Regions from separate parts of the Nonomuraea sp. 3-1Str genome, predicted to be linked through region 1. Evidence: predicted binding sites of a transcription regulator. Region 1 holds the regulator's gene; each other region holds the start of a gene.
The links. The regulator HrcA, encoded in region 1, represses chaperone genes, less so after heat shock. The targets are predictions, from matches to a motif close to TTGGCACTCTCNNNNNGAGAGTGCCAA.

Region 1 (7,193 bases):
GTACTCGACGACGACCCCTTCCACGCGCAGGTCGTGACCCCAGATCTTCTCGACGAGGGCGGCGTCGTGCACCCCCTCGACGTAGATGCGGCTCTCCTTGGCGACCTTGGCGCGCAGCCCTTCGACCGCGATCGACCCGGACGCGCTGCGCCTCGGCCCGCTCGGCGCCGCGACCGGCCGCACCAGCGTCACGGGCCTGCCCTCCAGCAGGAACGCGGCCGGCGCCAGCGGGAACAGGCGCCGCCTGCCGAACCGGTCCTCCAGCGTGACGGCCTCCTTGTCGCAGGCCACGACCGCGCCGCAGAACCCGCTGTCGGCGTCCTCCACCACGAGGTCGGGTTCGGCGGGCACCTTCGGGATCGTGCCCTTGCCCGGCCGCCGCCAGTTGCCCGCGAGAACATCACCGTCATACACACCGGGGACCGTAGCAAATCACCCGCCTGCCGCGAGGCGCCTGCGGTGGCCGCTGCGCCGTGCCAGGACGACGACGGTCAGGACGACCGCGACCAGCACGCCCGCCCCGGGCAGCAGGAACAGCGCGGCCACGCCGCCCAGCAGCCCGCCGGCGTCCACCGCCGGGCCCACCGCGAAGCGCGCGCCCGATCCCGCGGCCGTGTCGCACTTGAGCTGGTAGCCGCCCGCCTTCGGCACGTTCAGGGCGAGGATGGCCCGCCAGGTGGTCGAGCCCTGCGTGACCGTCATGCTCCCGGGCATCCTGGCCAGCAGCGCCCTGCCGGCGCCGCCGCCGGCCGAGCAGGTGTACTGCACCGGCGAGGCGCTGGCCAGGTACACCACGGGCTCGTCGGCCGGGTCCACGTTCACGGTCACCGTCTCGCCGGAGCCGAACGTCCTCGTCGGCAGCGCGCTCCGCGCCGTGTCCGCCACGCCGCCCGCGAACAGCGCCACCCCGGCCACCACGCACACCAGCGCGAGCCCCCAGGCGGCCCACACCCACCACAGCGGGGGCCGGAGCAGCTTGGGGTCCGCCCGGGGCGCGTACAGCGGGCCGCCGGCGTACATGCCGGACACCGGGAGGGGCCGGCCGCCGTACGGGCCCGTGAGCGGCTGGCCGCCGTAGGGCCCCTGCTCGCCCGAAGGAGAGCCGTAGGGGCCCGGCTGGTACGGGACCTGCGGGTGGGCGGCCTGCTCACCGGTCACCGGCCCCGGCCCGTACGACGGCCCGGACGGCGGCTGGGGGTACGGCGGCTGCCGCGAGTACGGGGCCTGCTGCGGCGGCATGCCGTGCGGCCCCGTCTGGTACGGCGGCTGCCCGTACGGGGGCTGCCCGTACGGGGGCTGCCCGTACGGCGGGGGAGGAGGGGGCTGACCGGGATGGGGGCCGGGCCCGGGCGCCGGGTCGTTCGGCTGGGAGGGGGACTCGTCGGTCATGTCGGCAAGTCTGATCCCTGGAGGCGGGCCCGCGCCAGCGGCAGGATGGCCAGGTGTTATCGCACCTTGTGGGTGAGAGCCGTACACTTGGCACTCGGGAACACAGAGTGCTAGACGGTCGTTCCCCGAGGCAGACGCAGGAGGTGAGCACGTGCTCGACGAACGTAAGCTGGCGGTGCTCCGCGCCATTGTCGAAGACTACGTGTCCACCAACGAACCGGTGGGCTCCAAGGCGCTGGCCGAGCGCCACAATCTCAAGGTCTCCCCCGCCACCGTGCGCAACGACATGGCCGCGCTGGAGGAGGAGGGCTACATCACCCAGCCGCACACCAGTGCCGGCCGCGTGCCGACCGACAAGGGCTACCGGCTGTTCGTCGACAGGCTGTCGCAGGTCAAGCCGCTGTCCGGGGCGGAGCGCCGGGCGATCGAGACGTTCCTGGCCGGGGCGGTCGACCTCGACGACGTGGTCACCCGCACCGTGCGGCTGCTCGCGCAGCTCACCCGGCAGGTCGCGGTCGTGCAGTACCCGACGCTGACCCGCTCGACCGTCCGGCACGTCGAGCTGGTGCCGCTCTCGGAGCGGCGCGTCATGCTGGTGCTCATCACCAACACCGGCCGCGTCGAGCAGCGCGTGGTCGAGCTGCCCGAGGTCGTGGAGGACACCCGCATCGCGCACCTGCGGGCCGTGCTCAACGCCTGTCTCGACGGGTGCGGCCTGAGCGCCGTGCCCGATCTCGTCGCCGACCTGCCCGAGCGGCTGCCCGCCGAGGACCGGCCGGCCGTGGCCACCATCCTGTCGGTGCTGCTGGAGACCCTCGTCGAACGCCACGACGAGAAGATCGTGTTCGCCGGGGCGGCCAACCTCGCCGGCGCCGACTTCACCGTCGGCCTGCGCGACGTGCTGGAGGCCCTGGAGGAGCAGGTCGTGCTCATGCGGTTGCTCGGCGAGACGTCCAGCGACATCCCGTCCGCGCTCACCGTGCGCATCGGCTCGGAAAACCCCTATCTGCACGGCACGTCCATCGTCGCGACCGGATACGGTTCTGGCGACAACCAACTGGCCCGGCTCGGCGTGCTGGGTCCCACGAGGATGGACTACCCCGTGACGATGGGCGCCGTACGCGCGGTGGCACGCTACGTCAGCCAGATCCTGGCTGCATCATAAGAGGTCGATAAGTGGCAAACAGCGACTACTACGCCACCCTCGGGGTGCGCCGTGACGCCAGTCAGGACGAGATCAAGAAGGCCTACCGCAGGCTGGCCCGGGAGCTCCACCCTGACGTGAACCCCGATCCTGAGACCCAGGAGCGGTTCAAGGAGATCACGCAGGCCTACGAGGTCCTGTCCGACGCGAACAAGCGCCAGATGTACGACCTGGGCGCGGACCCGTTCGGCGGCGGCGGGGCGGGCGCGGGGGCCGGCGGCTTCGGCGCGGGCTTCCCGTTCAGCGACATCATGGACGCGTTCTTCGGCCAGGCCGGGGGCGCGCGCGGGCCCCGCTCGCGCGCCCGCAGGGGCCGCAACGCGACCATCCGCGTCGAGCTGGACCTGCGCGAGACCGCGTTCGGCACGACCCGGGAGCTGGTCGTCGACACGGCCGTGCTGTGCGAGGTCTGCCAGGGCGCCGGCGCCGCGCCCGGCACCCACCCCGACACCTGCGACATGTGCAACGGCCGCGGCGAGATCTCCCAGGTCACCCGGTCGTTCCTGGGCCAGGTCATGACGTCCCGGCCGTGCCCCCAGTGCGGCGGCTTCGGGTCGATCATCCGGCATCCCTGCCAGGAGTGCTCCGGCGACGGCCGGGTGCGCACCCGCCGTACGATCAAGGTGCGCATCCCGGCGGGCGTCGAGGACGGCACCCACATCCAGCTGGCCGGCGAGGGCGAGGTCGGCCCCGGCGGTGGGCCGCCCGGCGACCTGTTCCTGGAGATCGTCGAGCGCCCGCACGAGATCTTCGAGCGGCGCGGCGACGACCTGCACTGCACGGTGCAGATCCCGATGACGGCCGCGGCGCTCGGCACGATCCTCACCGTCGAGACGCTCGACGGCTCCGAGGAGCTCGACGTGCGGCCGGGCACCCAGTCGGGGCAGGTCATCACGATGTACGGCCGGGGCGTGCAGCGGCTCAACGAGAGCGGCCGCGGCGACCTGCTGATCCACGTCAACGTCGAGACGCCGTCGCGGCTCGACCCGGCGCAGGAAGAGCTGCTACGGGAGCTGGCCAAGCTCCGGGGAGAGGAGCGCCCTCCGGGTAAGTTCGCACCGGGGCAGCAGGGTTTTTTCTCACGGCTGCGCGACGCGTTCAACGGGAGATGAGGCCGCCGCGGGGTAGAGACGGGCGGACGTGAGCGTCCCCGTCTTCCTGTCCGACGCCCTCGACGGGCCCGAGCTGCTGCTCGACGGGCCCGAGGGGCGTCACGCCGCCGCCGTGCGCCGGCTGCGCGCCGGCGAGCGGGTGGACGTGACCGACGGCGCCGGGGCGGTGGCCGAGTGCGTCGTGCGCGAGGCGCTGAAGGACTCCCTCCGGCTCGACGTGGTCGCCCGCCACGACGTGCCGGCGCCGCGGCCCCGGATCGTCGCCGTGCAGGGCCTGCCCAAGGGCGACCGGGGCGAGCTGGCCGTCGAGATGATGACCGAGGCGGGCGTGGACGTGATCGTCCCGTGGTCCGCCTCGCGCAGCATCACCCAGTGGAAGGGCGACCGGGCGGCCAAGGCGCTGGCCCGCTGGCGCTCCACCGCGCGCGAGGCGGGCAAGCAGGCCCGCCGCTTCCACCTGCCCGAGGTGACCGAGCCGGCCTCCACGGCTCAGGTCGAGGCGCTGCTGCGCGGCGCGGCCCTCGGGCTGGTGCTGCACGAGGAGGCCGCCGAGCCGCTGTCGCGCCTGGAGACTCCGGCCGACGGCGACGTGGTCATGGTCGTGGGCCCCGAGGGCGGGGTGTCGGAGGAGGAGGTGGCCCGGTTCCGGGCGGCCGGAGCGGTGCCGGTGCTGCTCGGGTCCACGGTGCTGCGCACCTCGACGGCGGGGGTGGCGGCGGCCTCGGTCCTCATGGCCCGTACCGGCCGCTGGTGACCCGCCGGCGCCGGGCCGCCTCGCGGGCGCCGGCGGCCCTACTGCGAGGAGAGCGGGCTGGCGTCCATGATCGTGGTGATGGTCTGGACGGTTTGGACGGGCTGCGTCGGGTCGGGGGCGTCGGCCGGGCAGTCGTCGGCGGGGCACGGCACGGCCGCCGGCGCCGTTTCGGTCACCGTGGCGGCCGGGGTGGGCGTCCGGGCCGGGGTCGGCGTCGCGCCGGGACAGTCGTCGCGCGGCTCGGCCGGCCCGCTCGTCGGCCCGCCCGTGGGCTCGTCCGTCTGGTCGGACGTCGGCCCGGGCGTCAGGTCGTCGGCCTGGCCGGAGGTCCGCCGGCCGGCCTGCTCGCCGGTCGGCGTGGGGCACGGGGTGGGGGAGGACGCCTTGGGCGTCGGCTTGCTGGTCGACCTGGCGGTCTCGGGGACGTGCCGCGGTGGCCGCGTCGTGGGATCGGGCAGCACCACGACCTCACGCTCCTCGCTGCGCTGCGGCGGATCGGGCGACACGGCCCGGTTGGTGGAGGACCCCGCGGGCGGGGTCGAGGTGGTGCGGACGTCCTGCACGGTCTCCCGCAGCACCTGGTGGCGCAGCTCGGGGACCACCATCACGATCGTGCCGGCCACCAGCACCGCGCTCGCCGCGGCGGCACCCGCCCGCCACCAGAACAGGTTGCGGATGCCGCGCCGCTCGATGCGGGCACGGATGATCTCCAGTCCGTCCGGCGAGGGCACGACCGTGTCCGCCTCCGCGCGGAGCACACGGCGCAGTACGTCGCCGTACTCGTCGGGGGGCTGGGTCATGACATCTTCTCCAGGACGGAACGCAAGGCGGCCATTCCACGCGCGGTGTGGCTCTTGACCGCTCCCTTGCTGATGCCCATGGCGTGGGCGATCTCAGCCTCGGACAGATCACCGTAGTAGCGAAGGACGAGTGCCTCTCTCTGACGTGCCGGCAGGGCCCGCAGCGCCTCGATCACGGCCGAGCGTTCGAGCTCGCCGATCGCGCCGTTCTCGGCGCTCGGGGCGTCGGGCAGACCCTTGGGAGCATACTTCTCGACGACCGCGCGGTGTCTCAGCACGGATCGGGAGCGGTTGACGACGGATTGGCGCAGGTAGGCGAGTGCCTTGTCGGGGTCGCGCAGTCTCCGCCAGGCGCCGTGGATGGCGACGAACGCGTCCTGCACGACCTCCTCGGCGGTCGCCATGTCGCGTACCAGCAACACTGCGAGACGAACCAATGACCGAAAGTGCGCGCTGTACAGCGCGGTCACGGCCATGTCGGCGTCCCACCCGACCGGCACCGCCCCTAACGACCTGTCGGCCAGAAGGGTCTCGGTGGTCACCTCATGAGGACGCGCGGCCTTCCGAGAGGGTTTACGCTCTTCCGGTTCCTTAGGGGGCATTACCCAGTCGTGTCCTCGCCAGGCGGCCTTGCCCAGACCCTGATTGTCCTGTTGCGCCGAAGTGTCGCATACCCACCCTAACCGCGAGGATCTTCCTACGCACGGCGCGCTCGGTCACCGATTCGCAACAGGGGCAGGGAGTTCGGAACGTTCCAGGCGGGGCGGAAGCAGCATAGCGCGGTGATCACCGTGAGGAGGACGGACTGTCTCGATAGGGTGGGCGCGTGACCGACTGCATCTTCTGCAAGATCGTCGCCAAGGAGATCCCGGCCGAGGTCGTCCTGGAGACCGACCGGGCGCTCGCGTTCCGCGACCGCAACCCGCAGGCCCCGACCCACGTGCTGGTGATCCCCAAGGAGCACCACGCCGACGCGGCGGCGCTGGCCGCTGCCGACGACGGCCTGGCCGACGACGTCCTCAAGGCCGCCCACGCGGTGGCCGTCCAGGAGGGCGTGGCGGACGCCGGCTACCGCGTCGTCCTCAACACCGGGCCCGCCGCGGGCCAGACGGTCTTCCATGTCCACGCGCACCTGCTGGGCGGCCGTGACCTGACGTGGCCGCCGGGGTGATATTGGCGAGAGCGATTCGCGTGGTCCCGGCTACCATGGGCGGAGAAGCACACACGAAGAGACCGGGAGGCATCAGGCCGCTGGCCTGCCCATGTCCGAACTACACGAATCCCGCCGGACCGCACCTCCGACGCGCACACAGGCCAAGGTGCTGATTCCGGACGAATACCCGATGGTCAGCCTCCTGGGCTCCCGTGACGAGCTGTTGCGTGTCATCGAGGGCGCCTTCCGGGCCGACATTCACGTCCGAGGAAACGAGATCACCGTCACCGGCAGCCCCGACGAGAGCGGGGCCGTGGTACGGCTGTTCGAAGAGCTCGTCGAAGTGCTGCGAAGCGGCGGCGAGCTCACGCCCGACGCGGTCGAGCGGAGCATCGCCATGCTGCGCATGACCTCCGACCGGCCGGCCGAGGTGCTCTCCCTCGACATCCTCTCCGCGCGCGGCCGGACGATCCGGCCCAAGACCGTCAACCAGAAGCGCTACGTCGACGCCATCGACCACCACACGGTCGTCTTCGGCATCGGCCCGGCCGGCACCGGCAAGACGTATCTCGCCATGGCCAAGGCCGTACGGGCGCTCCAGGAGAAGCGGATCAACCGGATCATCCTCACCCGCCCGGCCGTCGAGGCGGGTGAGCGGCTCGGCTTCCTGCCGGGCACGCTGTACGAGAAGATCGACCCCTACCTCCGGCCGCTGTACGACGCGCTGCACGACATGGTCGACCCCGACTCCATCCCCAAGCTGATGGCGGCGGGCACGATC
Region 2 (7,193 bases), on a different contig from region 1:
TCGAGCCGTCCGCCCGGGGGCTGGGCCTCGGGCGACGGCTCGTCGAGGAGTGCGTGCGCCACGCCGCGGACTCCGGCCACGAGCGGATCACGCTGTGGACCCGCGACTGCCTGGTGAGCGCCCGGCGCATCTACGCGGCGGTGGGATTCGTCCTGGAGTCCAGCGAGAAGGGCCGGGAGAACGGCGTCGAGGTGGTCGACGAGATCTGGTCCCGCGACCTGTGACGGACCCGGCCCGCCGGCGCCGCCTGCCCCGCCACCGGCAGGCCCGGCCCGTCATCGTCGCCTGCCCGGCCACCAGTTGAGCGGCCCGGCCAGCCGCATCAGGCTGGGCACCAGCACCGCCCTGATCACCGTCGCGTCCACCAGCACGGCGACCGCCATGCCGACGCCGAGCATCTGCACGAACGTCACCCTGGCGGTGGCGTACGCGGCGAAGGACAGCGCCAGGATGCCGCCCGCCGCGGTGATCAGCGGCGCACCCCGCTGGAGGCCGGCCGCCACGGCCTCCGTGGTGTCGCCCGTCCTGGTGTACTCTTCCTCGATCCTGGACAGCAGGAACACCTCGTAGTCCATGGACAGGCCGTACGCGATGCACAGCATGAGGATGGGGATGCTGGGGTCGAGGCTGCCCGTGGGCGTGAACCCGAGCAGGCCGGACAGGTGCCCGTCCTGGTAGACCCAGACGAGCGCGCCGAACATGACGCCGAGGCTGAGCAGGTTGAGCACGGTCGCCTTGACCGGGATGAGCAGGCTGCGGGTCATGGCGAACAGCAGGACGAACGTGACGCCCAGCATCAGCCCGAGGACCAGTGGCAGCCGGTCCACGACCGAGGCCCGGTAGTCCGCCAGCTCCGCCGGATAGCCGCCCACCAGCACGGGGAACGGCGGCTCGACGGCCCGCACGGCCGTCACCAGCCGCACCGGGTCGCCGGCCAGCGCCTCGGCCGAGGGCACCACCGACAGCCACGTGCCCTCCTTGCCGGTGAAGCGGGCCGGGTCTCCGGCGCCGGTCCGCCGGCCTTCCGCGTACGAGCCGGCCGCCGAGTCGACCTGGGCCACGCCGGGCAGCCGCGACAGCGCCACGGCGTAGGCGTCCACCGGCCCGCCGGCGCCCGCGGAGGCGGCCCGGCCCCTTGAGATGATCTGGATGGCGTCGGTCTCCTCGGCGGGGAAGCCCTGCCGGATGACCTCCTGAGTCTGCCGGGCCGGGGCGTCGGCCGGCAGGACGCGGTCGTCGGCCACGCCGAACCGCAGCCCCAGTAACGGCGACGCGAGCAGGAGCAGCAGCGCGGTCGCCAGGCCCCCGAAGACCAGTGGCCGGCGCATCACCCGGCCGGCGAGCGCGTGCCAGAAGCCGCCGGCCCCCTCCCGCCCGCCCCGCCGGGGCAGCATCGCGCCGCCGACGTAGGCGAGGACGGCCGGCAGCACGAGCACGGCCGCGACCACCCCTCCGGCGACGACGGCGATGCCCGCGTACGCGAACGAGCGCAGGACCCCGAACGGCAGCACGAACAGCACCGCCAGCGAGGCGGCCACGGTCAGCCCGCTGAAGAGCACGGTCCGCCCCGCGTGCTCGACGGCCGCGGCGACCGCCTCCACCCGGTCCAGCCCGCGCCGCGCCTCCTCGCGGAAACGGGCGATCATGAACAGGCAGTAGTCGACGCCGAGCCCGAGGCCCATCGCCAGCGTGAGATTGAGGGCGAACGTGGAGATCTCCGCGAACGCGAGCACCCCGCGCAGCAGCGCCAGCCCGACGACCATGGCGAACACCCCGGCCAGGATCGGCACCAGGGCCGCGGCGACCCGCCGCTGGTAGAGCCAGAGCAGGACGAACACCAGCGGGAAGATGACCAGCTCGGCGCGGACGAAGTCCTGGCGGGCCAGCGGCACGGTCTGGCGGAACACCTCCTCCCCTCCCCCGGCCCGCACCTGGAGGAGCGCGTCGCCCCGGGTGATCTCGGGGACCAGGCGGGGCAGCACGTCCTGCCTGACGTGGCCGGCGTCCCCGGGGACGCGCGCGACGATCAGCGCGTGCCGGCCGTCCTCGCTGCGCAGGGTCGCCGAGTCGCCGCGGGTCCAGTACGACGCGGCCTCGGCCACGCCGTACGAGCGGGCGACGCGGGCGGTGAGCGCCCGGCCCGCCTCGGCGACGGCGGGATCGTCCACGGTCCCGGTCCTGGGACTGACCAGGAAGATCAGGTCGGGGCTGCCGGTGGCGAACCGCGCGGTCAGCTCGGCCTGCGCCTGGTCGGACTCGGAGCCGGGCGCCTCGAACCTGGCCAGCGACAGGCGTGGCACCGTGCCGGCCGCGAGGGCGGCGGCGGCCACCAGCAGGGCAAGGGCCAGCGCGAGCACCGTGCCGCGCCGCCGGGCGAGGAGGCGACCGAGCCGGCGCAGGGGCGGCCCGCCCTCGCGTTCGGACGGCGGAGGACCGGTGTCCGGGACCACGGGCGCGGTCGGGTTGGTCATGCGGGCCCCCCGAAAAAGTCGGTAATCTACTCGTGTTTCATTCGTCGAGGCTCAGAAATACAAGTAAATGCTCGCATTTGTCAACGGGGAGGGCCGCCATGACTGAGCGCGTGGTGCGCAGGCAGGCGCGCGGACTGAGGCGCATGGCGGAGATCCTGGACGCGGCGGAGCTGGTGATCGCCGACGTGGGGTACCCGGAGCTGACGACCAACCAGGTCGCGGCCCGGGCCGGGCTGTCACCGGGGTCGCTGTACCAGTTCTTCCGCAACAAGGAGGAGATCCTCGACGGGCTGGTGGCGCGCTACACCGACGAGCGGGAGGAGTTCTGGGCGGCCAGGCTGGCGGAGGTCACGCCGGAGGTGCCGCTGGAGGCACTGGTCGGCCGGCTCGTGGACGAGAGCGTGGCGTTCAAGACGCGCTCGCCCGCGTACTGGGCCCTGCTGTACGGCTCGGCGACCGGCGACAAGCTCGCCGCCGCGGCGGCGCGGCTGCACGAGGCGATCGCCGGGCAGGTCGCGGCCATGCTGCGGCGCCGCTCCCCCGGCCTGGAGCCGGCCCGGGCGCTCACGCTCGGCACGATGGCGGTGGCGGCCGTGAAGGCGGTCATGCCGCTCGTCACCACGGCTGCGCCGCAGCGGGCGGAGGAGCTCGTGGCCGAGCTGAAGGTCATGCTCGTGCGCTACCTGAGCGGAGATCAGTGACGGAAGGGGCCGGCCACCTCGAAGGTGTGGCCGTCCGCCGGGTCGCCCGCCGGGCCTCGCCGGGAGGAGAAGTACAGCCGCGAGCCGTCGGGCGAGAACGCGGGCCCGGCCGGTTTGGACGCGCCGTGGCCCTCCAGCAGCAGGAACGGGCTGATCGTCCGGTCGGGGGTGATGACGTCGATCTGCATGGTGTCCCTGGCCACGTACAGGTCACCGGACGGGGCGGCGGTGACGGCCCGCACGCCCTCGCACAGCCGCTCGATCGTGGACGTCTGCGCGTCGTAGGCCCACAGGCCGCGGTCGCCCTTGGTGGTGAAGTAGCAGACGCCGCCGGCGTAGTGGCAGCCCTCGGCGCCGTCGAACCGGCGCGCCTCCTCCACCTGGTGGCGCGCGGCCTTCAGCAGCGCGGCGGGTGACGGCACCGGCCGCCACTCGCCCGAGACGCACAGCACCTCCAGCCGGCCCTCGGTCAGGTCGCCCCAGTCGCCCGGCACGAACCGGTAGAAGCACCCGTCGGCCTCCCCCTCCGTGAGGTAGACGACCTCCCGGTCGGGGTCGCACGCGGCGGCCTCGTGCTTGAAGCGGCCCATGGCCAGGCGGGGGCGGGCGGCGCGGGTGCCGTACGGGTCGCACTCGAAGACCCGCCCGCGGTGGCCGAGCTCGCACGACAGCCACGTGTTCCAGGGGGTGGCGCCGCCCGCGCGGTTGAGGTCGGTGCCGGACAGGATGCGGTAGGCGTCGGCCACCGCCCCGCCGGGCCCGAACCTGATCGCCGCGGCGCCGCCGAGCAGCGGCAGGTCGGAGTTGGAGACGTAGATCCAGCCGCTGCCGTCGGGGAAGCAGGCGCCGCCGTCGGGCGCCGCGTGCCACGTCAGGCCGGCCACCCTCCGGCCCGTGCGCGCCACCACCCGGCCGGTGAACCCGGCGGGCAGGACCAGCCCGTCGCCGCCGTACGGTGCGAGCGGGCCGTACGGGCCCACCGCCTCCCGGCGGAGCGGGCCCGTGCGGAGGAGAGTCTTGCGGGACATGGTCAGGCCTCCCTCTGGGTCCACGCTAGTCGACCGCATGGACATGAATGGCGGGATCCCGGACACCGAACAGCACGCGAACCCCGGCCCACCGGCCCCTCGCAACCGTGCATATCGCCCACGTCCCCCCGCCCTCCGGCAGCAGAAGCCCGGGGGCCGCGCGGGCTCCCGGGCTTCGCCGACGCGACGCGGTCAGCGCTGGGCCTGGAACATCCAGCGTTCCTTGTCGATGTCCTGCGCGATCGCGATGAGCACGTCCTGGGTGACCGGGTCGGGCTCCTCCGTCTGCTCGATCCGCTCCCGCATACGCCGTCCGACCCCGTCGAGGATGTCGGTGATCGTGGCGATGACCTTGCCGTCCTCGATCCAGCCGCTCTCCGGCTGCGCCAGCTTGGTGCTCTTGGCCAGGGTGGAGGAGCGGCCGTCGGGGTTGATCCCCAGCGCCGCCGCGCGCTCGGCCACGGTGTCGGCGTGCTCGCGCGCCAGTGAGACCAGCTCGTCGAGCTGGAGGTGGATCGAGCGGAAGTTCGGCCCGACGATGTTCCAGTGCATCTGCTTGGCGACGAGCGACAGGTCGACGAGGTCGACCAGGGCGCCCTGCAGGCACTCGGCCACCGTGCTCTTCGCCTCGCCCGAGAGCGGTCCGGTGATCTGCACCATGATGTTCTTCCTCCCCCTAGTAGGACATCTCTCCTTCTTCTGAACCATTTCGCCGGCTTTAATCCTGCACATTGACACTGCAACAGTGACAGTGTCATTGTGGAGGCATGGACGAGACCTGGACCATCGGCGAGCTGGCGGAGCGGGCGGCCGGCCTGCTGCGGGCCGGCGGGCCGAACGGCAACGGCCGGGTGCGTGAGGTCCCGGGCGAGCGTCTGATCAGGTGGTACACGACGATCGGCCTGGTGGACCCGCCGCTGTCCCGGCGCGGCAGGGTCGCCCGGTACGGCCGGCGCCACCTGCTGCAGCTCGTCGCCGTCAAGCGCCTGCAGGCCGCCGGGCTGTCGATCGCCGACATCCAGGTGGCCCTCGCGGGCGCCACGGACGCCATGCTGGAGACGGCGGGTCACCCGGACACCGCCGTGCCTCCGGGCGGGCGCCCGGAAAGCCTCCCGGCGGCCCGGCCGGCCGCGAAGGCCGTCCCCGCGCCCCGTCCCGATGGCGTCTCTGCTCCGGACCCCCGGGGCGGCGCTTCCCCGGAGGGCGAGGAGGCCCGCTTCTGGACGCGCCCCCCGAGCGGCCGCACCCCGACCCCGACCCCGGTCGTGACACCGGCCACGACCTCCGCCGACGACGACGCGGCGACGGCGGCCGGTGGGCTGGTGCGCGGGATCAGGATCGCGCCCGGCGTGACGCTGGTGCTCGACGGCGCGGGCCGCGTCCCTTCCACCGACGACGTCCAGGCCGTGCTCGGCGCGGCCGCCCCGCTGCTGGCGGTGCTCGAAGAGAGGAAGCTCGCATGAAGATCGTTCCACTCGAGGCCGAACGGTGCCGGCCCGTCCCGGACGCCGGGTTCGGCGCCCTGCGCACCGACCGGGGCAACCTGCCGCTGGAGAGCGTGGACGTCTCGGCCGCGATCTCCGGTCTGGTCGCCGGGGTGGAGGTGGCCCAGGGCTTCCGGAACCCGTTCGACGTCACGCTGGAGGCCACGTACGTCTTCCCGCTCCCCGACCGGGCGGCCGTGACGGCGTTCCGGATGGAGGCCGACGACCGGGTGATCGAGGGCGTGCTCAAGGAGCGCGGCCAGGCGCGGGCCGACTACGACCGGGCGCTGCGCGAGGGCAGGCGGGCGGCGATCGCCGAGGAGGAGCGGCCGGACGTGTTCACGATCCGGGTGGGCAACATCCTGCCCGGCGAGCGGGTCACCGTCCGGATGTCGCTCAGCCAGCCGCTGCCGTACGAGGACGGCGCGGCCACGTTCCGCTTCCCGCTGGTGGTGGCGCCCCGCTACATCCCGGGGACACCGCTCGACGGCGCGCCCGCCGGGGACGGCACGGCGCCCGACACCGGCGCGGTCCCCGACGCCTCGCGGATCACCCCGCCGGTGCTCCTGCCCGGCTTCCCCTCGCCGGTGCGGCTGTCGCTGGCCGTGACCCTCGACCCCGCCGGGCTGGACCTGCGCGACGTCTCCTCCAGCCTGCACGTCGTGGAGGAGGACGCCCACACGGTACGGCTGCGCCCCGGCGAGCGGCTGGACCGGGACTTCATCCTCAGGCTGGCGTTCGACGCCTCGACCTCGCTCCAGCTCGACACCGGCGAGAGCACCGGCGAGACCTCCGGCGGCGAGGGGACGTTCGCGCTGACCGTCGTCCCGCCCGCGCTGGAGGCGCCGCGCGCCCCCCGTGACCTGGTGCTGCTGCTGGACCGTTCGGGCAGCATGGCGGGCTGGAAGATGGTCGCCGCCCGGCGGGCCGCCGCCCGCATCGTCGACACCCTCACCTCCGCGGACCGGTTCGCGGTGCTGACGTTCGACTCGGTGGTGGAGCAGCCGTTCGAGGGGCTCGTGGAGGCGTCGGACCGCAACCGGTACCGCGCCGTCGAGCACCTGTCCCGCGTGGACGCCCGGGGCGGCACCGAGCTGCTGGAGCCGCTGCGCGAGGCCGTGTCGCTGCTGCCGCCCGCCGAGGGCCGCGAGCGGGTGCTCGTCCTCGTCACCGACGGCCAGGTGGGCAACGAGGACCAGATCCTGGAGCAGGCCGGCGGCGCGCTGTCGGCCATGCGCGTCCACGCCGTCGGCATCGACCGCGCCGTGAACGCCGGCTTCCTGGGCAGGCTCGCCGGGCTCGGCGCGGGCCGGTGCGAGCTGGTCGAGTCGGAGGACCGGCTCGACGCCGCCATGGAGCAGATCCACCGGCGCATCGGCGCGCCCCTGGTCACGGACCTGGAGCTCAAGGGTCTTGACGTGGTGCCGGGCACGCTCACGCATCTGGGCTCGATCTTCCCGGGCGTGCCGCTGCGGGTGTACGGGCGTCACCGGGGCGGCGGGCCGGTGA
Region 3 (7,193 bases), on a different contig from region 1:
ACCCGGTCGGTGCGCGCCGTCAGCTCGGCGAGCGACCTGTCGAGCCGGGTGAAGCGGCTGGCGGCGGCCTCCATGCTGGAGCCGAGCTGGGCCATGACGGCCGCGAACTCGCCCATCCGCTTGGCGATGCCCTCGCCGCCGTCCAGCACCGACTGCAGCCGCTTCAACGTCTCCTCGACGCCGCCGCCGATGGTCGTCAGATCGTCCCAGATGTTCGGGAGCTCCACCACGGGGGCGACGCGCTGGTGGACCGACTCCACCCGGGCGTCCACGGAGCCCACCTGCGAGCCGACGGCGTCCACGTGGTCGCGGACCGCCTCGACGTGCTGGGCGAGGCCCTCGGCCCACATGGGCGGCTTGGCGGCCATGTCGTCAAGGCGCCCGCTCACCGTCTCCAGCGTCCCGCTCAACCCACCGAGCTCCCGCTCGCGCACCTCGCGCAGCAGCCACTCCATGCCTTCGAGCCGCTGGCGGATCTCGTCGAGGACGGCCCCCTGCGTGCGCTGCTCGTACACATGATCCTGCGCGGCGCGGGCCAGCAGCTCCCGCATTCTCTCCGGGACCTTGCTGTGCCCCCCTGTCTGCAGGAGGGTGGTGTGGTTGGAATGATCCACCGAAAGCTCCTTCACTCGCCGACGGTTCATCGCGCAGCGGTGGGATAGGTCCGGTTTGCAGATGGAAGAAGGAGAACGCGGTAAACCGCTACAGGGGGGAGAACTCCCGCCCGCCCACCTTAGCCTCTCGATCAAGCCACGTCAGTGGTGCGGGAAAATATCGTGGTTGCCGCACAAGTGCCCTGCTTTGCTATTTACGCAGGTGGGCATGGGCGGCAGATCAGGGCGGACGGCTTACCCATGATCCGGGTCAGAATGACCACGGCGGATTCACTGCCCGAAAGTCGCAGATCTCCGCGAAGGCGTTCGATGTCCACGGCGGAGGCGCGCTTTTTAATAGTGATATTTCCTATTTTCCGGTCGCGGAGAGCGGCGCGCAGGCGCTTCAGCGAGAACGGCAGCGCCTCCTCCACCTCGTACCGGGACGCCCAGGATGTGTCGACCGGGTCGTCCCCGGTGATGTAGGCGATCATCGGGTCGGGCAGGCGGCCGTCCACCAGTTCGGCGACCTCGGCGACCAGGTGCGCGCGGATCGCCGCGCCGTCGGGCTCGTACACGTAGCGGCCCAGCGGGCCGACGGGGGCGACGGCGCCGGTGTCACGCAGGACGTGGCCGCCGGGCAGCAACGTGGCCAGCCGGACCGGCCCGCCGCCCGCCGTCGTGTCCGGCCTGTCGGTCGTGCGGGCGCCGGGGTGCGTCCACAGGGAGGCCTCCTTCACCTCGCCCTTGTACGAGACCCACTCGGCCTCGGCCGTCTCCGGGATGAACTCGTACGGGATGCCCGGGGCGACCTTGAGACAGGCCCACCGGGCCCGGGCGACCAGGTCGAGCACGACGGGCCACGGCGGGGAGTAGGCCAAGGGGTCGAACGTGCGGCCCCTGGAGGTGCGCCGGGCCGGGTCGGCGAACAGCACGTCGTAGTCCTCGGGCGACACGGACGCGGCGTCGGCCACCCGGACCGTGACCCGTCCGGCCGGTCCGAGCGCCTCGACGTTGGCCCTGGCCACGGCCACGGTCAGCGGGTCGGTGTCGACGGCGTCCACGACACAGCCCGCCCGGGCCAGCGCCAGGAGATCCCCGCCGATGCCGCAGCACGCGTCCACGACCCTCGGCCCCGCCCCCTGCGTGCCCGAGCCGGGCGTGCCCGAGCAGGGCGGACCGAAGTCCTGCGGGCCGGAGCCGTGCGGGCTGGAGCCGTGCGGGCCGGAGCCGTGCGGGCCGGAGTCATGAGGACCCGAGTCATGAGGACGGGAGTCGTGCGGGCCCTGCGGGCGCGTCCCCGAGACGGTGTCGTCCTCCCGAGCCGCCGCTCCCTGGCGCGTTCGCGGGCCCTGCGAACGGTGTGAGTCGTGCCACAGCGCGGTGAGCCGGGCGGCGCGGTGGGCGGCGACCTCGGCCCGGGTGGCCTGCTCCAGGCCGTGCGGCGTGAAGTACATCAGCTCGGCGTCCGCGCCGAACTTGGCGCGCGCCCGGTCCCGGAGCCGCGCCTGGGTGAGCGCCGCCGAGGCGAGCGCGGCGTCGTAGGTCCGGCGCAGGCTCGTCGCGGCCGCCACGGGGTCGCCCCCTTGGAGCTCGCCCGCCTCCGCGAGCGCGCGCTGTCCGCGCGGAGTGAGCAGCTCGGTGAAGGCGTCCAGGTCCACGCCGTACGACGTTAGCGCCTCCCGTGCGGCCCCCGATCCGGGACCCCGTCACGACCTGCGAGGATGGGTTATCGCTCTCAGCAGACGTGTTCGTGTTGACTGTCAAGCCCCTCTTGCATATGTTTCCTTTTGGCACTCTCCCCTTGAGAGTGCCAACGTGCGACGAGGCAGGTCTGGCACCCGCGACGGCAGGCCCCGCTGGTCGCCTCTTCTAGATCATTCAAATCTGAAGGGGAGGTCCGATCGTGACGACCGCCACCAAGGTTCCCGTTAAGCCGCTCGGCGACCGCATTGTGGTGCAGCCGCTTGAGGCTGAGCAGACCACCGCTTCCGGCCTGGTCATCCCGGATACCGCCAAGGAGAAGCCGCAGGAGGGCAAGGTCCTCGCGGTGGGCCCGGGCAACTGGGATGAGGACGGCGAGAAGCGGATCCCGCTCGACGTCAGTGAGGGCGACGTCGTCCTCTACAGCAAGTACGGCGGCACCGAGGTCAAGTACGGCGGCGAGGAGTACCTCGTGCTCTCCGCCCGCGACGTTCTCGCGATCATCGAGAAGTAAGCCGGTGGTGTCGGGCCCCGGGCGCGTGAGCGGCCGGGGCCTTCGACACTAGGAGAGGACTTTCAGCAAAATGGCGAAGATCCTGGAGTTCGACGAGGACGCCCGTCGCGCTCTTGAGCGTGGCGTCAACGCCCTCGCGGATGCCGTGAAGGTTACCCTCGGCCCCCGTGGCCGCAACGTCGTCATCGACAAGAAGTTCGGTGCTCCGACCATCACGAACGACGGTGTGACCATCGCTCGTGAGATCGAGCTGGAGGAGCGCTACGAGAACCTCGGCGCCCAGCTCGCCAAGGAAGTGGCCACCAAGACCAACGACATCGCGGGTGACGGCACCACCACCGCGACGGTCCTGGCCCAGGCCATGGTCCGCGAAGGCCTGCGCAACGTGGCGGCCGGCGCCTCGCCGCTGTCGCTCAAGCGCGGCATCGACAAGGCGGCCAAGGAGATCAGCGACAAGCTGCTCGCCAGCGCCCGCCCGGTCGAGGACAAGAAGGAGATCGCCAACGTCGCGACGATCTCCGCCCAGGACGCCAAGATCGGCGAGCTGATCGCCGAGGCGTTCGACAAGGTCGGCAAGGACGGCGTCCTCACGGTCGAAGAGTCCAACGCCATGGGCATGGAGCTCGAGTTCACCGAGGGCCTCCAGTTCGACAAGGGCTACCTGTCGGCCTACATGGTCACCGACCCCGAGCGCATGGAGTCCGTCCTCGAGGACGCCTACATCCTGCTGACGCAGGGCAAGATCGCCTCGATCGCCGACTTCCTGCCGATGCTGGAGAAGGTCGCGCAGACCAAGAAGCCGCTGCTCGTGGTCGCCGAGGACGTCGAGGGCGAGGCCCTGGCCGTCCTGGTCACCAACAAGATCCGTGGCACGTTCACCTCCGTCGCCGTCAAGGCGCCGGGCTTCGGCGACCGCCGCAAGGCGATGCTGCAGGACATGGCCATCCTCACCGGCGGCCAGGTCGTCAGCGAAGAGGTCGGCCTCAAGCTGGAGAACGTCGGCCTTGAGGTGCTCGGCCAGGCGCGTCGCATCGTCGTCACCAAGGACGCCACGACCGTCGTCGACGGCGCCGGTGACCAGCAGGCCATCGAGGACCGCGTCAAGGAGATCAAGCTCGCCATCGAGCAGTCCGACTCCGACTGGGACCGCGAGAAGCTGCAGGAGCGGCTGGCCAAGCTGGCCGGCGGCGTCTGCGTGCTGCGCGTCGGCGCGGCCACCGAGGTCGAGCTCAAGGAGAAGAAGCACCGTCTCGAGGACGCCATCTCCGCGACGCGCGCCGCGATCGAGGAGGGCATCGTCTCCGGCGGTGGCTCGGCCCTGATCCACGTCTCCAAGGACCTGGACGACCTCGGCCTGACGGGCGACGAGGCCACCGGTGTCGGCGTCGTGCGCCGCGCGCTGGTCGAGCCGGCCCGCTGGATCGCCGAGAACGCCGGTCTCGAGGGCTACGTGGTCACCCACAAGGTCGCCGAGCTGGAGGCCGGCCACGGCCTCAACGCCGCGACCGGCGAGTACGGCGACCTGATCGCGCAGGGTGTCATCGACCCGGTCAAGGTCACCCGCTCGGCCGTCCAGAACGCCGCTTCGATCGCGGGCATGCTGCTCACGACCGAGGTGCTCGTCGTGGACAAGCCCGAGGAGGAGGCCCCGGCCGCCGGCCAGGGCCACGGCCACGGTCACGGCCACTGACGACCTGAGGGTCACCGGCTGACGGGCTTCGGCCCGCGCGGCCGGTGACACCACGGCTCACGAACGGCCCGCCCCCACTCCCGGGGGCGGGCCGTTCGCGTGCCCGGCCTCCGGCGGGGGCTGCGGGTGCCCGGCCTTAGGCGGCGTGGGGTGGGCGGGTGCTCGGCCTCTGGCGGGATGGGCCTGCGTGTCCGGGCCTCCGGGGGTGGGGTCGTGCTGGGCTCTCCTGCGGGAGGCGGCCGGCGGCCGGACGGGCGAGGCACCCGGATGACTCGTCCTGATAAGGCGGCTAATGAGATGTGACGTGGTACCAATAGATACAACGCAGCGAGCCGCCATGTACCTGAAAATAGTGACTTATCGCGGTAAACCAAAGGTGCCGGCAAAGCGTCGTGTGCCTGACATGTTCTCGCCTCGGTGCGTTGTCTGAGCCGTGTTGTCGCACCGTGTTGTCGCACCATGCTGTCCGGGCTGCACCGCTGACGAATTCCGCGCATTTCGCCTTATGGGGTGAAATATTCCTCCAGTGCGAAAGCCTTACTGTCGTCATTCGATCACGGGCCGTCGCCGTCTCTTCAATGTGACCAATCCGTAGCCGTTCGCGATGACGACAGGCCCGATCAGTGCGGGCATCATGCCTAACGTGAGCGAGGGAAGCGTCGCCGACGCCAAAATTGGGGTAAGGCTCGCGTCGAGACTTCCGGCACGGACGGATGACTCCGACCTTAGGGAACTGACCAGTCTCGCCGTGCAGGGAGATCGCGGTGCGATCGAATCCCTGCTCGCCGAGTTGCGTCCGATGGTGGTGCGCTATTGTCGCGCCAGGCTGGGCAGGGTTTCAGGGCAATATCACATTGCCGATGACGTGGCCCAGGAGGTGTGCATCGCGGTGCTGTCCGCGCTCCCGCGCTACCGCGACATGGGCCGTCCGTTCGCCTCGTTCGTCTTCGGCATCGCGTCGCACAAGGTGGCCGACGCGCTGCGCAGCTCCGTGCGTTCGGCCGTGCCGACGCAGGACCTGCCCGACGGGCCCGACGACGGACCGGGGCCCGAGGAGACCGTGGTCCGCTACATCGAGGTCGAGCACGCCCGCCGGCTGCTCGCCAGGCTGCCCGACAACCAGCGTGAGTTGCTGCTGTTGCGGGTGGTGTCGGGGCTGTCTGCTGAGGAGACCGGTAATGTACTGGGCATGTCACCAGGTGCGGTCCGGGTCGCCCAGCACCGGGCGCTCGCGAGGTTGCGGCAGATGGCCGAGCTGGAGTCGGCTTGACGCAGGAGTGCGCTGCGGCCGGACCGGCTCCCGGCTTCGTCGCGGCTCCGGAGGACGGGAGCGACGCGCTGCTCGATGCCCTCGCCCGTGGGGAGCCGCCCCCTCATGACGATCCCGCCGCGCGGCTGCTGGCCGTCCTGCGGGCCGACACCGACGACGAGGACGGTGGCGCCCCTGAGGGCGGTGCGGAGCCCGTCGGTCAGCGGCGTTCCTCGGTGTCGATGACGCCGTCGACGTAGCCCCTGGCGTACTCCCAGGTGACGTAGTCGGCCGGGTCGGGGTGGAAGGCGGGCTCGTGCACCTGTGGCCGGCCCTTCTCGATCATCTGGCGTAGGTTGCCGCGCAGCAGGTCCCAGTCGAAGAAGTGCTGCTCGCCGCATTCGGGGCAGTCGAGTACCAGGCCGAGCACCCCCTGCGGCTCCAGCAGGGAGCGGAACACCTCCACGTCGGCGAGGTCCGTGATGGCCTCGTCGCGCTCGGCGGCCGTGAGCGGCTCGGCGTCGTCGAGCTCACCCATCGCGGCGGAGGGGTCGTTCGGATCGTCCGCGAACGGGTCGCGGGGGACGTCTTCCAGCACCTTCCCACCATATGACCGATGCGGCCCCGGTGGTGGTCACCGGTCGTCAGTGGCCTGGCCAAGCCATCCGCGCCGGGCGGCCTCCACACCCGCGTGGAAGCGGGACTGCGCGCCCAGTCGCGTCATGGCGTCGGCGAATCTGGCGCGTACGGTGCGGACGGAGACGCCGAGGTGCCGGGCGATCGACTCGTCGCACATGCCTTGCGCGGCCAGCCGGATCACCTGGACGGTGCCGTCGGAGCGGTGGCCCCACGGCATGGGAACGGACCGGCCCCACCACTCCTCGAACAGCGACGTGAGCACGCCCACGACGATCGGCGTGCGTAACAGATAGAAGTTGTAGGCGTGGTCGGGCAGGTTGCCGCCCCACAGCGCGGGCAGGCCGGCGGCCTCGTCGCCGGCGGTCATGAACCAGCTCGGCACCCGGTCGAGCGTGCGGACCCCGCCGCCGGTCTCCAGCAGGCGGCCGAGCCGGTCGCGTACGCCGGGCATGGCCAGGGTCTCGACGGGGACGACGGCGCGCACGGTGAGCAGGCCGCGCTGCTGCGCGTCGATCCAGGGATCGGCGAACTTCCGTGCGAAGTCGCTCATGGTGCGCTCGTCCGGGATGGCGGTGAGCACCGTCATCGGCGGCGACTGCACGGCCATGCCGACCACGCTCTCGTACAGCACGTCCGCCCCGCTGACCAGCTCCACCGGGAACGGCCCGCTCTGGTAGTCGCGTCCCGCGTCGTAGTCGCGGATGAGGCCGCGGATCGACCCGAGGGCCGAGTCGATGCGCCTGCTCTCCTCGGCGAGCCGGTCGAGCCGCTGCGCGATCAGCCGCCCGAGCGCGCCCGCCGGGT

Region 2: the regulator HrcA is predicted to act here: its motif matches at 4,932-4,958, upstream of MTP10_RS32350 (DNA starvation/stationary phase protection protein).
Region 3: the regulator HrcA is predicted to act here: its motif matches at 2,384-2,410, upstream of groES (co-chaperone GroES).

Annotation. Positions count from the first base shown of each region.
Region 1 covers NZ_JALHBK010000009.1:116,803-123,995, reverse strand. Annotated here, with positions in the region: gene MTP10_RS16895 (DUF3097 domain-containing protein) at 1-414, opposite strand, end outside; gene MTP10_RS16890 (hypothetical protein) at 433-1,389, opposite strand; gene hrcA (heat-inducible transcriptional repressor HrcA) at 1,541-2,554, shown strand; gene dnaJ (molecular chaperone DnaJ) at 2,566-3,705, shown strand; gene MTP10_RS16875 (16S rRNA (uracil(1498)-N(3))-methyltransferase) at 3,734-4,459, shown strand; gene MTP10_RS16870 (hypothetical protein) at 4,498-5,259, opposite strand; gene MTP10_RS16865 (SigE family RNA polymerase sigma factor) at 5,256-5,735, opposite strand; gene MTP10_RS16860 (histidine triad nucleotide-binding protein) at 6,086-6,430, shown strand; gene MTP10_RS16855 (PhoH family protein) at 6,522-7,193, shown strand, end outside.
Region 2 covers NZ_JALHBK010000027.1:19,778-26,970, reverse strand. Annotated here, with positions in the region: gene MTP10_RS32370 (helix-turn-helix domain-containing GNAT family N-acetyltransferase) at 1-224, shown strand, start outside; gene MTP10_RS32365 (MMPL family transporter) at 276-2,471, opposite strand; gene MTP10_RS32360 (TetR/AcrR family transcriptional regulator) at 2,570-3,172, shown strand; gene MTP10_RS32355 (alkaline phosphatase PhoX) at 3,166-4,200, opposite strand; gene MTP10_RS32350 (DNA starvation/stationary phase protection protein) at 4,393-4,860, opposite strand; gene MTP10_RS32345 (helix-turn-helix domain-containing protein) at 4,968-5,663, shown strand; gene MTP10_RS32340 (VIT domain-containing protein) at 5,660-7,193, shown strand, end outside.
Region 3 covers NZ_JALHBK010000003.1:375,123-382,315, reverse strand. Annotated here, with positions in the region: gene MTP10_RS08415 (hypothetical protein) at 1-614, opposite strand, end outside; gene MTP10_RS08410 (THUMP-like domain-containing protein) at 809-2,254, opposite strand; gene groES (co-chaperone GroES) at 2,497-2,811, shown strand; gene groL (chaperonin GroEL) at 2,882-4,501, shown strand; gene MTP10_RS08395 (sigma-70 family RNA polymerase sigma factor) at 5,136-5,771, shown strand; gene MTP10_RS08390 (hypothetical protein) at 5,768-6,010, shown strand; gene MTP10_RS08385 (DUF5319 domain-containing protein) at 5,971-6,348, opposite strand; gene MTP10_RS08380 (helix-turn-helix domain-containing protein) at 6,385-7,193, opposite strand, start outside.